DNA from 2 places in the Streptomyces sp. NPDC031670 genome. Region 1 is predicted to be linked to the other one. Evidence: riboswitches for the same ligand, from Rfam matches in the RefSeq annotation. Region 1 holds a riboswitch; the other holds the start of a gene.
What was found. A riboswitch is a leader RNA that binds a small molecule or an ion and turns the genes downstream of it on or off. The one in region 1 is predicted to bind S-adenosylmethionine.
Positions count from the first base shown of each region.

Region 2: another riboswitch for S-adenosylmethionine. It lies ahead of ACZ5ID_RS15040 (aminotransferase class V-fold PLP-dependent enzyme); the one in region 1 lies ahead of thrC (threonine synthase).

Region 1 covers NZ_JBVILC010000002.1:166,497-174,283, forward strand. Annotated here, with positions in the region: gene groL (chaperonin GroEL) at 1-446, opposite strand, end outside; gene ACZ5ID_RS04760 (cold-shock protein) at 791-994, opposite strand; gene ACZ5ID_RS04765 (MoaD/ThiS family protein) at 1,404-1,682, opposite strand; gene thrC (threonine synthase) at 1,717-3,069, opposite strand; SAM riboswitch class I at 3,063-3,190, opposite strand; gene ACZ5ID_RS04775 (glucosyl-3-phosphoglycerate synthase) at 3,379-4,326, shown strand; gene ACZ5ID_RS04780 (alpha,alpha-trehalose-phosphate synthase (UDP-forming)) at 4,401-5,786, shown strand; gene otsB (trehalose-phosphatase) at 5,961-6,803, opposite strand; gene ACZ5ID_RS04790 (DUF3263 domain-containing protein) at 6,864-7,100, opposite strand; gene ACZ5ID_RS04795 (extracellular solute-binding protein) at 7,147-7,787, opposite strand, start outside.
Region 2 covers NZ_JBVILC010000006.1:376,978-384,764, forward strand. Annotated here, with positions in the region: gene ACZ5ID_RS15015 (C40 family peptidase) at 1-309, opposite strand, end outside; gene ACZ5ID_RS15020 (NYN domain-containing protein) at 564-1,925, opposite strand; gene ACZ5ID_RS15025 (hypothetical protein) at 1,968-2,213, opposite strand; gene ACZ5ID_RS15030 (rhomboid family intramembrane serine protease) at 2,402-3,145, shown strand; gene ACZ5ID_RS15035 (Lrp/AsnC family transcriptional regulator) at 3,142-3,423, shown strand; gene ACZ5ID_RS15040 (aminotransferase class V-fold PLP-dependent enzyme) at 3,607-5,016, opposite strand; SAM riboswitch class IV at 5,247-5,364, opposite strand; gene trpD (anthranilate phosphoribosyltransferase) at 5,453-6,517, opposite strand; gene qcrB (cytochrome bc1 complex cytochrome b subunit) at 6,653-7,787, opposite strand, start outside.

The DNA of each region.
Region 1 (7,787 bases):
ATGGAGGCCGTCGAAGCGATCTGCTCCTTGGTCTCGACATCCTTGGCCTGCTCCAGGAGCGCACCGGAGACGGCCTCGACGGCCTTCTCGATGCCGCGCTTCAGGGCCATCGGGTTGGCACCCGCGGCCACGTTGCGCAGACCCTCGCGGACGAGCGCCTGGGCGAGGACGGTCGCGGTGGTCGTACCGTCACCGGCGACGTCGTCCGTCTTCTTGGCGACTTCCTTGACCAGCTCGGCGCCGATCTTCTCGTACGGGTCCTCGAGCTCGATCTCCTTGGCGATGGAAACACCATCGTTGGTGATCGTGGGGGCGCCCCACTTCTTCTCGAGGACGACGTTGCGGCCCTTGGGGCCAAGGGTGACCTTGACGGCGTCGGCGAGCTGGTTCATCCCGCGCTCGAGACCGCGCCGTGCCTCCTCGTCGAACGCGATGATCTTGGCCATGTGAAGTGGTCCTCCCGGACAGGGGTGGCGTTCTTCGTGGACCGCGCCGGTGCCCGCGACGGACGGCTCGCGGTCCTTGTGGTTCCTTGCCCCACCCGGTCCGCAGGCCTCACTGACCCGATCCAAGTTCTGTCACTCTCACTGGGAGAGTGCTAACGCCAATGATTAGCACTCGACCCCGGAGAGTGCAAGGCCGTCCCACCGCCACGGCCCGGTCCCGGACACCCGCGCGCCGCGGCCGGGGGCGCCGACGCGGGCCCGGACACACACGTGGGGCCCGCATCCATTTACAGAGGATGCGGGCCCCACGGGCCTGTATGCGTCGGTGGCCGATCGCGCCGAGATCAGACGGCGAGCTTGACCATGTCCGCCTGCGGACCCTTCTGGCCCTGCGAGATCTCGAACTCGACTCGCTGACCTTCTTCAAGGGTGCGGTACCCGTCCATCTGGATCGCGCTGTAGTGGACGAAAACATCCGCACCACCGTCGACCGCGATGAAGCCGTACCCCTTCTCCGCGTTGAACCACTTGACGGTGCCCTGAGCCATGCCTAACTCCCCTATTACTGGCCCTTGCACGGGACCGCACTTCGCGGACCCGGGTCAGATCTCCACCCTCCGACAGGAGAGGGTGTGCGCCGGAACGCGTCGACCGCGGCTGAATGTATCTGCCCAACTGCCCTCTGCAACAGGTCAATCGGACGAGAATTCCAGGCAGGGGCCGGGAGCGGAATGCCGCCTATTCCAGCATTACGGGGCAAGTCGGGCCGGGCAAAGCGCACTTAAGGAGCAATATGCTCGAACACTTTGACTGCATCTCGACGCCGGTTCGTCGCGTTCTCATATGCACGTGGCATGCGCAACGAAGGGGACTTCCCCACTGTACCGCGCTCAACCACACTGAATTGCCCCCTCCGCTTAGCTTGCGGAGGGGGCAATTCAGGTAACAGCGCGTAGGTCAGCAGCCGCCCGCGACGGCCGGAATGATCGAGATTCCGGCGCCGTCCGGCGTGGCCGTCTGAAGCCCCTGCTCGAAGCGGACGTCGTCGTCGTTGACGTACACGTTGACGAACCGGCGCAGCTTGCCCTGGTCGTCCAGGACCCGGGCGGCGATCCCGGTGTGGTTCTTCTCCAGGTCGGCGATGACCTCGGCGAGGGTGGCACCCTCGGCCGCGACCTCGGCCCGCCCGCCGGTGTACGTACGGAGGATGGTGGGGATGCGGACGTTGACGCTCATGGGGCTTCCTGCCTTCCGTCTGGGAGCTGGTGGGTCAGCCGGCCAGGCCGGCGTCGCGGAACGCGTCCAGGCTCGGGCGGATGGTCGCGGTCGGGCCGGTGGTCGGCGCCACCGCGTCCAGGGTCTTGAGGCCGTCGCCCGTGTTGAGGACGACAGTAGTCAGGGCCGGGTCCAGAAGCCCGTCCTCGATGAGCTTGCGGGTGACACCGACCGTCACACCGCCCGCCGTCTCGGCGAAGATGCCCTCGGTCCGGGCCAGCAGCTTGATCGCGTCCACGATCTGCGCGTCGTCGACGTCCTCCACCGCGCCGCCGGTGCGCCGGGCGATGTCCAGGACGTACGGACCGTCCGCCGGGTTGCCGATGGCCAGGGACTTGGCGATCGTGTCCGGCTTCTGCGGGCGGACCACGTCGTGGCCCGCCTTGAAGGCGGTGGAGACCGGGGAGCAGCCCTCGGCCTGGGCGCCGAAGATCTTGTACGGCCGGTCCTCGACGAGCCCCAGCCGGATCAGCTCCTGGAGCCCCTTGTCGATCTTCGTGAGCTGGGAGCCGGAGGCGATCGGGACGACGAGCTGGTCGGGCAGCCGCCAGCCGAGCTGCTCGCAGATCTCGTACGCCAGCGTCTTGGAGCCCTCGCCGTAGTACGGGCGCAGGTTCACGTTGACGAAGCCCCAGCCCTCGCCGAGCGGGTCGCCGATGAGCTCCGAGCAGAAGCGGTTGACGTCGTCGTAGTTGCCCTCGATGCCGACCAGCTCGCCGCCGTACACCGCGGCCATGACGACCTTGCCCTGCTCCAGGTCGTGCGGGATGAAGACGCAGGAGCGCAGCCCGGCGCGGGCGGCGGCGGCGCCCACCGCGCCCGCGAGGTTGCCGGTGGAGGAGCAGGAGAGCGTGGTGAAGCCGAAGGCGCGGGCGGCCTCGACGGCGATGGCGACGACGCGGTCCTTGAAGGAGTGCGTCGGGTTGCCGGAGTCGTCCTTGACGTAGAGACCACCGGTGACGCCGAGTTCGCGGGCGAGGTTGTCGGCCTTGACGAGCTTGGTGAATCCCGGATTCAGGTTGGGCTTTTCAGCCACATTGGCCGGAACAGGCAGCAGGGGCGCATAGCGCCAGATGTTGTCGGGGCCCGCTTCGATCCGCTTGCGGAGCGCCTCGGGATCACCAGTCGGAAGGTCGTACGCGACTTCGAGCGGCCCGAAACACAGGGCGCAGGCGAAGATGGGGCCGAGGTCGAACCGCTCGCCGCATTCCCGGCAGGAAAGCGCGACGGCGGGACCGAGATCCACTGAGGTGGTGGCGTTTACGGTGGTGGCGTCCGCGTTGGCGTCCGTGGCGGCAGCTACGTCGGCGGTGTGCACAGCCATGATGGCGAGGCCCTTTCTCCTCATCTTCCCCATGGCGCGTTTCGCCATGAGACGGAATTGGCACCTTCCCCACCGTGACCTCGCGGTCGGCAGGAGGGTTGCCGGGACTTCAACGGGCCGTTCCCTCAGTCCCTCTGGATGAGCGCTGTGGCACCGGGTCCATGACCCGGGCATTTGTCCGCGTGGCGACCCCGACATGCGACGGCCGTCCGCGTTGTTCAAGACTGTAACCGAAGGCGCGGACGGTTGAGATAGTCGTCCGAACCGCGAGATGGATCACAGACGGCACCCGAGCCGTCCCGCACACCGTCACTCACAGAGGGGTCACCGATCGTGCTGGAAGAGGTGGAGCGCTGGCTGAGCAGGCGTTCCTGGTCGGCGGCCGACCGCCCGCTGGACGCGATCACGGCCGCCAAGCGCCGCACCGGCACCACGGTCAGCGTGGTCCTGCCGGCGCTGGACGAGGAGGCCACGGTCGGGCAGATCGTGACCGCGATCCGGCGCGAGCTGATGACCGTCGCCGTGCCGCTGGTGGACGAGCTGGTGGTGGTCGACTCCGGCTCCACCGACCGTACGGCCGAGGTCGCGTCCGCCGCGGGCGCCCGGGTAGTGCACCGGGACGCGATCCTGCCCCGGATACCGGCGCTGCCCGGCAAGGGCGAGGTCCTGTGGCGCTCCCTGCTGGTCACCACGGGTGACATCGTCTGCTTCATCGACGCGGACCTGAAGGACTTCGACCCCGGCTTCGTCTCCGGGATCGTCGGCCCGCTCCTGACCGATCCGGACGTCGACCTCGTCAAGGCGATGTACGACCGCCCGTTCGGCGACTCCCCAGGTCAGGGCGGTCGCGTCACCGAACTGGTGGCCCGCCCGCTGCTCAATCTGCACTGGCCCCAGCTGGCCGGGTTCGTCCAGCCGCTGGGCGGCGAGTACGCGGCCCGGCGCTCCCTGCTGGAGCGGCTGCCCTTCCCCGTCGGTTACGGAGTGGAGCTGGGGCTGCTCGTCGACGCGCTGCACACCGTGGGTCTCGACGCGCTGGCCCAGGTCGACGTGGGCGTGCGCAGACACCGCCACCAGGACGGGCAGGCGCTCGGCCGGATGGCCGCCGCGATCTACCGCACGGCCCAACTGCGGCTGTCCCGGGCCCACTTGGTGCGGCCCTCGCTGACCCAGTTCGAGCGGGCCGAGGAGGGCTTCGTACCGCGCACGTACGCGGTGGACACCGAGGAACGGCCGCCCATGCGCGAAATCTCGGAGTACGCGGTGCATCGCGCGGCGTAAACGAGCATGACCGTCGGGTTCCGTGACACGGTTCGCACGTTTGAGGCATTCCGCTTCGGGCTAGGTTCGTCTCCATGGTCTCCGCGCGTGCTGCCCAGATCCTCGTCGCGTCCAACCGCGGCCCGGTCTCGTACACCCTCGACCCCGACGGAACACTCACACCCCGCCGCGGCGGCGGCGGCCTGGTCTCGGGCCTCTCCGCCATCGGCGCCGAGGCGGACACCCTGTGGGTGTGCTCCGCGCTCGGCGACGGCGACCGGGAGGCGGTGCGGCGCGGGGTGGGCGAGCCCGGTGTGCGGATGCTCGACATCGACGCGTCCGTGCACACCGACGCCTACAACGGCATCGCCAACTCGGTGCTGTGGTTCGTCCACCACATGCTCTACCAGACGCCCCTTGAGCCCGCCTTCGACGCGGAGTTCCGGCGCCAGTGGGGTGCGTACGAGACGTACAACCGGGCCTTCGCGCGGGCCCTGGCGGACGAGGCGGCGGACGGGGCGGCCGTGGTCGTCCAGGACTACCACCTGGCGCTGGTCCCCGGCATGCTCCGCGAACTCCGCCCCGACCTGCGCATCGGCCACTTCTCGCACACCCCGTGGGCGCCGCCCGAGTACTTCCGGATGCTCCCGGACGACGTGGCCGCGCAGCTCCTGAAGGGGATGCTCGGCGCGGACCGGCTCGGCTTCCTGACCCGGCGCTGGGCGGACGCGTTCACCCGCTGCTGCGAGGACGTCGTCGGCGGTACGGGCACCACCCGGATCGGGGTGCACGGGCTCGGCACGGACGCCGAGTTCCTGCGGCGCCGCTCGCACGAGAGCGACGTCGAGGAGCGGATGGCCGCGCTGCGGGAGGAGATCGGCGCGGGCCGCCGCACGATCGTCCGGGTCGACCGCACGGAGCTGTCGAAGAACATCGTGCGCGGGCTGCTGGCGTACCGGCAGCTCCTGGAGGAGCACCCCGAGTGGCGCGAGCGGGTGGTGCACGTCGCCTTCGCCTATCCGTCGCGACAGGACCTGCCGGTGTACCGGAAGTACACCGAGGAGGTGTCCCGGGTGGCCGCCTCGATCAACTCCGCGTACGGGACGGACGGCTGGACCCCGGTGGTCCTGCACGTCAAGGACGACTTCGCCCGGTCCCTGGCGGCATACCGGCTGGCCGACGTGGCGCTGGTCAACCCGATCCGGGACGGCATGAACCTGGTCGCCAAGGAAGTGCCGGTGGTCTCGGACTCCGGGTGCGCGCTGGTGCTGTCGCGGGAGGCGGGGGCGTACGAGGAGCTGGGCGAGGACGCGGTGGTGGTGAACCCGTACGACGTGTCGGGGACGGCGACCGCGCTGCACGAGGCGCTGTCCATGGGACCGGAGGAGCGGGCCGCGCGCACGAAGCGGCTGGCGGCTGCGGCGACCGCGTTGCCGCCGCAGCGGTGGTTCCTGGAGCAGCTGGAGGAACTGCGGCGCTGATTTCGTCCGCGGACCGTGCTGGGTCGCTCGCGCAGTTCCCCGCGCCCCCAGGCGGTTAGGGGCGCGGGGCCGTGTCGACGTGCGGCTCCGCCGCGTGGGCGCGACCAGCCGCCCACGGTCCACAGGCGACCGGCATCCGCCGGAGGCTTTCGGGAAGGGGTGGGGTGGGGGCTCCTACAGGCGGTCGGCCAGCGCCGACAGGAACTCCACCACCGACGCCGGCCCCGGCACCCGCACATCCGCCCGCTCCGCGAGCTCCGGCACCTCCCCCGCCCCGCTGCACACCAGCAGCCCCGGCACCCCGTCCGAGCGCAGCTTCTCGACCGCCCCGAACGCGGGCAGGTCACCGAGGTCGTCCCCCGCGTACACCACGGACCCCGCGCCGACCTCGCGCAGGTACTCCGCCAGCGCCACCCCCTTGTCCATCCCCGGGGGCCGCAGCTCCAGGACCAGCCGGCCGGGCTCCAGGATCAGGCCGTGCCGGGCGGCGAGGGCGGCGAGCGGGTCGTGCAGGGCGGCGTACGCGGCCTGCGGGTCCGAGGCGCGCCGGGTGTGGACCGCGACCGCCTGCCCCTTCTCCTCGATCCAGGTGCCCCGCCAGGCCCCGTGCGCGTCCAGGACCCCCGGCAGCTCGGCGCGGGCGGCGGTGACGCCGGGGTGCGGCGCGGGCGCGTGGACCGTCCCGGTCACGGCGTCCCAGCGCTCGGCGCCGTAGTGGCCCAGCACCACCAGGTGCTCCAGACCGGGGACGCCCGCGAACCCCCCGTACCGTACGGCGACCCCGGCGGGGCGACCGGTGATCACGGCGACGGAGGCGACCTTCGGGGCGAGCGCCGCCAGCGCGGGCACCGCGCCGGGGTGCGCCCTGGCCTGTTCGGGGTCGGCGACGATCTCCGCGAGCGTCCCGTCGAAGTCGAGCGCGATCACGGCCCGCTCGGGTGCGGCCAGGATCGCGGCCAGCGCCTCGCGCCCGGCGGACGTGGCAGGAGTCGGCAAAGGATGCGTGTGGCTGCCCATGGCACGACCCTAACGGCGCGGGGCGGATCACAGCCATGCCGGGGTGGGGAAAAGCCCCGGTCAGTCCCGGCGTTCGCGCTGCGTCTCGCGTACCCGGCGCAGCCGGTTCACGGTGACCGGGTCGTGGGCGAGCGCCCGCTCGTCGTCGAGCAGGGCGTTGAGGAGCTGGTAGTAGTGCGTCGGCGAGATCCCCAGCCGCTCGCGCACGGCCCGCTCCTTGGCGCCGGGCCCGGCCCAGGACCGCCGCTCGATGGCCAGCACGGCCCGAGCGCGCTCACTGAGGTCGTCGTCGGTCATACAAGCCAACGTATCGCGGCCGGACCGCCCCCCGCGGCGCCCGGACCTACTCCGCGTTCTCGGCCTCGGTGGCGACCTTCGCGATGCCTTCGAGCACCGACCGGGGGTCACCCTCGGGCGAGACCGCCCCGCCGATCCGCTTCTTGATCGTCTCGCTGACCTTCGGCCAGGAGGTCTTGCCGACCGGCGGCAGCTCGGAGGTGGGCAGCGCGGTCAGGAACTCCTTGAGCTCCGGGTGCTTGCCGTCGTTCTGCATGGCCTGCGACGCCGTACGGGTCGCGGGCAGCAGGTCGTACTTGTCCGCGAACGCCAGCACGTTCTGGTCGTTGAACGCGAAGTCGAGGAACTCGCCGATCTCCTCGCGGTGGCCGTTCTGCTTGAAGCCCATGATCCAGTCGGCCACGCCCATCGACGCCTTGGCCTTGCCCTCGGTGCCGGGCAGCGGGACCATGCCGAACTTCACGCCCTTCTTGCGGGCCTGCTCCATCAGCGAGGGGTGGCCGTTGAGCATGCCGACCTCGCCCTTGGCGAACGCGTCGAAGGCCGCCTGCCGGTTCAGCTTCCCGGGCGCGACGGGCCCGGTGAGGCCCTCCTCGACGAGGTTCTTCTTCAGCCAGTTGAAGGTCTTGATGTTCTCCGGCGAGTCGAGGTCGTAGCCGGAGATCTGGTTGACGTAACCGCCACCGC
Region 2 (7,787 bases), on a different contig from region 1:
CGCCGAGGCCATCGAACCGAGGCCGTCACGGAGCTTGTTGAGCTCGTCCTGGCCGCGGGCCACCTTGTCCTGGAGCGCGCCGACCTGCTTCTCCAGCTGGTCCTGCTTCTCCTTGGCGCCGTTGTACTTCTCGGTGGCCTGCTCGGCCTCGTCGTAGAGCTTGTCGACCTTGGACTTCACTTCGCTCTTCGACGGCTTCGGGTCCGCGTGCGCGGCCTGGGACGTGAGAGCGACGGCTGCGGCGGCGGTTGCGGTGAGCACGGTCACGCGGGTGCGGCTCGCAGGCTTGGGTCGACGGTGGGACGCCACGAAGGCGAGCTCCTTCTTCCTCAGCGCCGAACAGCGAAGGACTCGGCGGTACCTCCACGGCCACCCGGACGAGTGATCAACCGCGTGAAGGTTCGAGCCGACCCTAGTGACCTCCCTGTGATCAGTTCAAATCCTGATGGGAAAAAACTCGGTCGAAAGGAGGATTCTTTACAGTCATCCCACCCGTAGTAGTGGGCACTTGACAGAGCGCTGGGAACTGATCACCCGAATTCGGGCATTGAACGCAGGAGTTGCTAGACGCGCGAAAGCCGCTTCAGGAGCATGACGGACGCAACCGGACGCGCTCCGGCCTTGGCCACTCCGTCGGCCACCTCACGGTCGGTCGAGACGACCACCACCGGCCGCCCGGACGGCTCCGCCCGGACCAGCTGGCGGATCAGCTCGTCGGCGGTCACCCCGGCCTTGGAGAAGAGCACCCGTACCCCGCGGGGAGGCGCCAGCAGCACCGGCGCGGCCAGCTCGGCGCCGTCGAAGACGCAGGTCACCTCGGCGCCGGTCTGCGCAGCGAGCACGGAGAGACCGCCGAGCAGCCGCAGCCGCTGCTTCTCCAGCGGCATCGTCGGATAGCCGGTCTTGGTGACGTTGTAGCCGTCCACCACCAGATGCACCTGGGGCAGCGCGAGCAGTTGGTCCAGAAGCGCCGGATCGGTCTCGGAGAGCGCGCGGGCAGCGATGTCCTTCGGGGTCATCTGCCCCGGTTCGACCGCTTCCACGGTATCGGCGGGCCGCACCGAGGCCGGGGGCAGGGCGAGTTCGCGCCGCAGCCCGGAGGCGGCGTCCAGGACCGTGTCGAGCAGCAGCCGCAGCCGCATGTCCTCGATCGAGCGGCCCTCGCGCACCGCGCGGCGGCTCGCCTCGGCGGACGCCTCGGCCTCGGTGAGCCGGGTCCTGATCCGCCGCGACTCGCTCTCGGCGGCGGCCACCCGGGCCGCCGCCTCCGCTCTGATGCCGTCGATCTCCCCGGTGACCTTGCGCAGGGCGGCCTCGCCGCGCTTGACGTCGCTGAGCGCGCTGCGCAGCTTGCGCTGGAGCGCCTCGGCCTCCTTGCGGGCCGCGGCCAGGTCGGCGCGGAGCTCCTCCTGCTCGGTGCGCAGCCGCTCGTGCGCCTCGGCGAGCTCGCCGCGCAGCCGCTCCAGCTCGCGCCGGCCCTCCTCGTCGGCGCGCTCGGCGTCCGCCCGCTGGGCCTCCTCGCCGGCCGCCGCGACCAGCTTCACCCAGCCGGTGGGGCGCAGGACGTACGCGGCGGCGGCGACGTCCACGGGGTCGGCCGCCGCGGGCGGCGCGCCGGACTCCAGCGCGCCCGCCAGCTCCGGCTGCCCCTCCTTGAACCGCTCCCCGATCCGCTGCCGGAAGACCGGGTCGGACTCCAGGGCCGCGGCCATGGCGTTGCCGGCGAACTTGGCACGACGAGTCGGGGTGAAACGGGCGTACTGCCGCAACTGCGACGGCAGTTCGGCGACGGTCAGCCCGCCGAAGGCGTCCGAGACCAGCGCGACGACCCTGCGCCGCACCCCTTCGGGAAGCGGTCGGTCGAGCACCTCGGCGGGGCCGTCACCGGCCGCACCGGCCGGTTCGGCACCGCTTGCATGCTCCACGATCCGTCACCTCAACTGTCGTCCGTCACTCACCGGGGCGGCTCACTCGGAGCCGGCGCCCGGCCTGTCCACCAGTTCGATCTGGTCCACCGCGTTGCACCAGCGGCAGCGCACCGACTCGATGGTCTCACTGACCACCTCGCGTTCCTCGACCTTCGGCTCTCCGGCGAGGTCCAGATGGACGTACTCGACGACCTTGGACGAACGGGTGACGTCGAAGCGGGTCAGATTGCCGCAGAGGGTGCAGCGCCACCGCGTGGTGGCGGTGGGCTGGGGAACGCTCGTCATGGGGTGCTGTCCTCTTTCCACGGATTTTCCACGGATTTCCACGGTTTCGTGTCGAAGATGTGGTCGGGGATCTCGCGGTGCGCCGTCGAACTGCGGATGTACTGCCCGTAACCCTACGGCCTACCGGGTATCCCCCGGCACGGCGAGGCGGTCTGTACCGTTCGGTCCCGGTACGCCATGCTCTGTTCATGATCAAGCCGAGCGCCGTACGGGCGGCGGTGGTGCGGGGCCCCGTGGTCACCTACGCCGTGCTGGCGACCTGCTGCCTGGTCTTCCTCGTCAGCCCCGTCTCGGGCCTCAACCCCTCCTACGGGACCGGTGACGCGCTGCTCGCCGCCCAGAGCACGTATTTCGCCCGGTGGGGTGTCGTCCCGAACGAACTCACGGCCGGTGACCCCGGCGCGCTCCTCACCCCCCTCACCGCGCTCTTCGTGCACGGCAACTGGCTGCACCTGCTGGGGAACATGCTCTTCCTCCACGTCTTCGGTGCGATGGCCGAGGAGCGCATGGGCAGGACCGGCTTCGCGCTCTTCTACCTCGGCGCGGGCTACCTCGCCCTGCTGGCCTACGCGGTGGTGCACGCGGCCTCCGACCAGACGCTGGTGGGCGCGTCCGGGGCGATCTCCGCCGTCCTGGGCGCCTTCCTCTGTCTCTTTCCCCGGGCCAGGGTCACCAGCCTCTTCCCGTTCCTCTTCTTCCTGCCGCTGCGCTTCCCGGCGGCGCCGGTGCTGGTGTTCTGGTTCGTGCTCCAGTGGCTGGCCGTACGGGCCGCTCCGGCCGGGCCCGGAGTGGCCTACCTGGCCCATCTCGTCGGCTTCGGCCTGGGCTTTCTCTACGCCTGGGTCCGGTTCCGCCGGACGGCTAGAGTGAAACGACCGAAACGGCCGAAGCCTTCCGTGCCGGCCGCCACCGAGGGAGAGAACCAGCCGTGATCACCGCGATCGTGCTCATCAAGACCAGCGTGGACCGGATCCCCGAGATCGCGGAGTCGATCGCGTCGCTGGAGAACGTCAGCGAGGTGTACTCGGTGACCGGCACCTACGACTTGATCGCCCTGGTCCGGGTGGCCCGCCACGACGACCTCGCGGACATCATCCCCGGCCGGATCAGCAAGATCCCGGGCGTGGAGGTGACGGACACGCATGTGGCGTTCCGGACGTACTCCCAGCACGACCTGGAGGCGGCGTTCGCGATCGGCCTCGACGCGTAGCCCTCGGGCGGGCGGCGACCCGAATTTCGCCTCAGCCGTGGCCCGGGGTTCGTGTGCGGCCCGGTGGGTGGCTGAGCGCGCAGTTCCCCGCGCCCCTGGGCAGTTGGGGGCGCGGGGAACTGCGCGAGCGACCCTCCGCGGTCCGCAGGCGAAAGAGGGGGCCGGGGCGTAGCCCCGGGGACGTCACTTTGCCGGGACGCAGCGGCCCCCCTCCACCTGGTACGACCACTTCGCCCCCTCCCCCACCAACTCCCGCACCGCCCTCACGAACCGCTCCACATGCTCATCCGGCGTCCCCGCCCCGAAGCTGACCCGGATCGCGTTCAGGGACCGCTCCCCCGGCTCGCCCTCGGGCGCCCCGCACTCCCCCTGCTCCTGCGGCTCCCCGCCGAGCAGCGTCCGTACCAGCGGGTGCGCGCAGAACAGGCCGTCCCGCACCCCGATCCCGTACTCCGCCGACAGCGCCGCCGCGAAGTGCGAGCTGTTCCAGCCGTCCACGACGAACGAGATCACCCCGACCCTCGGCGCGTCGTGGCCGAAGAGGGACAGCACCCGTACCTCCGGCACCGCCGCCAGCCCCTCCCGCACCTTCGCGATCAGGTGCCGCTCCCGCTCCACCAGAGCGTCGAAGCCCGCCTCCGTCAGCGCCTTGCAGGCGGACGCGATGGCGTACACGCCGATCACGTTCGGGGAGCCGGCCTCGTGGCGGGCGGCCGTGGTGTGCCACTCGACGTCCACCCCGCCGTCCGCGCGCCGCGCGACCGTACGGGAGGCGCCGCCGCCCGCGAGGTACGGCTCGGCCTCCTGGAACCAGTCCGCGCGCCCGGCGAGCACCCCCGAGCCGAACGGCGCGTACAGCTTGTGCCCGGAGAAGGCGATCCAGTCGACGTCCGACTCCCGTACGGAGACGGGGTGGTGGGGCGCCAGCTGCGCCGCGTCGAGCACGATCCGCGCCCCGTGCGCGTGCGCCGCCGCCGTCAGCTCCTTCACCGGCCACAGCTCACCCGTGACGTTGGAGGCACCGGTGACGCAGACCAGCGCCGGACCGTAGGGGTCGCGGTCGGCGAGCGCCCGCTCCAGGATCGCCACCGCCTGCCGCGGCGTGCGCGGCGCGTCGAGGTACGTGACCCGCGCGTCCCGCCACGGCAGCAGCGACGCGTGGTGCTCGGTCTCGAAGACGAAGACCTGGCAGTCGGCCGGGAGCACCCGGGCCAGCAGGTTCAGCGAGTCCGTCGTCGAACGGGTGAAGACCACCTGGTCGCCGGGGCGGCAGTCGAGGAACTCGGCCACCGTCGCCCGGCTGTTCTCGAACAGGTCGGTGGAGAGCTGCGAGAGGTAGCCCGCGCCCCGGTGCACGCTGCCGTAGTAGGGGGCGTACGCGGCCACGTCGTCCCACACCCGCTGGAGGGCGGGGGCGCTCGCCGCGTAGTCGAGGGCCGCGTACGTCACCTCGCCGCCGGTGACGAGCGGAACGGTGACGTCCCGGCCGAGCACCGGCAGCGGCGCCGCGCAGCAGGGCCGCTCGGACGGGGACGAGAGCGAGGGGGAGGTGACGGCGGACGTGGCGGTGGGCGTGGACGCGTATGCGGACATGGCGGTATCTCCCGGCAGGTCGAGGCGAATCGGCTGTGGAGCCCCCGGGGCGCGGCGGACCGACCGGCGGCGCCGGACGCACGGGGGGTGACCTCGACGTACGCGAAGAAGGCGTACGGAGGTGTACAGAAGAAGGGGCCGAAGGCCCTATCGCATTCGCTTGCTCACGAGACTGCTCCCTTGAGGACCAGGACCCCAGGGGCGCGCCACCCGGAGAACGGGTGCGCAGGGGTCCGCGCTTGCCGCCGACCTCGCTGCCTGCGGCCTGGTCTTCACCCGGGGCACCCCGCCACGGACGGAGGGTTGCCGGACAGCGGGCCGGGGCCGTAGTCGCTGTCACTCATGACCTTGGAAAGCATCCTGCCATACGTCGGCGTACGCGCAAGGCGCGGTCCGGCATCCGGACCGCGCCCCGCGTCACGCACCCGGGCGGCGGCTACGCGTTGCTGGCCGCCACCCACCGCTCCAGGGCCCGTCTCGCCGCCCCGGAGTCCACCGACTCGGCCGCTCTGGCGATCCCCTCCCGGATCTGCTCCACGAGGGTGCCCGGGCCCGGGTCCAGCGCGACCAGCGCCGCCGCCGAGTTGAGCAGCACCGCGTCCCGTACGGGCCCGGTCTCCCCGGCCAGCAGCCGGCGGGCCGCGTCCGCGTTGTACGAGGCGTCCGCTCCGCGCAGCGCCTCCACCGGCACCAGGCCGATGCCCACGTCCCTGGGGTCGAACGCCTCCTCGCGCACTGCCCCGTCCCGTACCACCCAGACCCGGGAGGTCGCGGTGGTCGTCAGCTCGTCCATGCCGTCGTCGCCGCGGAACACCAGCGCCGAGGAGCCGCGCTCGGCGAGCACCCCGGCCACGATCGGCGCCATCCGGGCGTCCGCGACCCCGGTGGCCTGGGCCATGACCCGGGCGGGGTTGGTGAGCGGGCCGAGGAAGTTGAAGGTGGTGCGGATGCCGAGTTCGCGCCGGGCCGCGGCGACGTACCGCAGGGCGGGGTGGAACTTGACCGCGAAGCAGAAGGTGACGCCCGCCTCCTCGGCGACCTGGACCACCTGCCGGGGGGTGAGGTCGAGGTTGACGCCGAGCTTCTCCAGGACGTCGGAGGCGCCGCTGGCGGAGGACGCGGCCCGGTTGCCGTGTTTGACGACCTTGGCGCCGGTGCCCGCCACCACGATGGCGGACATGGTGGAGATGTTGACGGTCTTGGCGCCGTCGCCGCCGGTGCCGACGATGTCGACGGTCCGGCCGGGCACCTCGATCAGATTGGCGTGCTCGTACATCGCGCGGACCATGCCGGTGATCTCGGCGACCGTCTCGCCCTTGGCCCGCAGGGCCACCGCGAACCCGGCGATCTGCGCGTCGGTAGCCTCGCCGCGCATGATCGAGTCCATCGCCCAGGCCGTCGCCTCGGCGCTCTGGTCGGTGCCGCTGAGCAGTGCGTCCAGTACGCCCGGCCAGGAGTAGGCCGCCACGCTGTCGCCGCCTGCCGGGGTCACAACGTTCATGGTCCGCTCCTGGGTCCACCGACGGATAGGGGAATCGTGGACCACCCTATCCAGCCCCGGGGACGGCGGAGGGCCCCGTCCATCGCGTGGACGGGGCCCCGTGCTGTGTGGCGTACAGCGTGCGCTGGGAGGGGATCAGTGGTGGCCGTGGCCGCTGGTGATCTCCTCGTACTCCTCGGCGGTGGGCTTGGCGATCTGGCTCTGCTCGCCGAAGTAGCCCTTGTGGAGCTTCACGCGCAGCTTCTCCATGCGGGAGACCTTGCGCTTGACACCGTTCTCGTCGACGGCCGCCGGCAGCTCGGCCGGGCGGGTCTGCTCGTGCGCGGTGAGCTTGTACAGCTGGCCCGCGTCGAGCGGCTCGTGGACCTCGACGAACTCACCGTGCGGCAGCCGCTTGATGATGCCGGTCTCGCGACCGTGCAGCACCTTCTCGGCGTCCCGGCGCTGGAGGCCCAGGCAGATCCGCTTGGTGACGATGAACGCGACGACCGGGCCGACGAAGAACGCGATCCGGACGAACCAGGTGATGGCGTTGAGCGACAGGTTGAAGTTGGTCGCCCACAGGTCGTTGCCACCACCGACCAGCATCACCATGTACGCGGTCACCCACGCCACACCGATACCGGTGCGGACGGGAGCGTTGCGCGGACGGTCGGCGATGTGGTGCTCGCGGGTGTCCTTGGTGATCCAGGCCTCAATGAACGGGTAGGCCGCGATCGCGAAGAGCACCAGCGGGAAGATCACCAGCGGGATGAACACACCCAGGACCAGCGTGTGGCCCCACAGGTTGATCTCCCAGCCCGGCATCACACGGATGAGGCCTTCGGCGAAGCCCATGTACCAGTCGGGCTGGGCGCCGGTCGACACCTGGTCCGGGCGGTACGGGCCGATCTCCCAGATCGGGTTGATCGAGGCGATCGCCGCGATGACCGCGATGACACCGAACACCAGGAAGAAGAAGCCGCCGGCCTTGGCCGTGTAGACGGGCAGCAGCGGCGCGCCCACGACGTTCTTGTTGGTGCGGCCGGGGCCCGCGAACTGGGTGTGCTTGTGGTAGAAGACCAGGATCAGGTGAGTGATCATCAGGCCGAGCATGATGCCGGGCAGCAGCAGGATGTGGACCGAGTAGAACCGGGCCACGAAGTCGCCGCCGGGGAACTCGCCACCGTAGATGAAGAACGACAGGTACGTGCCGACGACCGGCACGCCCAGGATGGCGCCCTCCATGAAGCGGACGCCGGTGCCCGAGAGCAGGTCGTCCGGGAGCGAG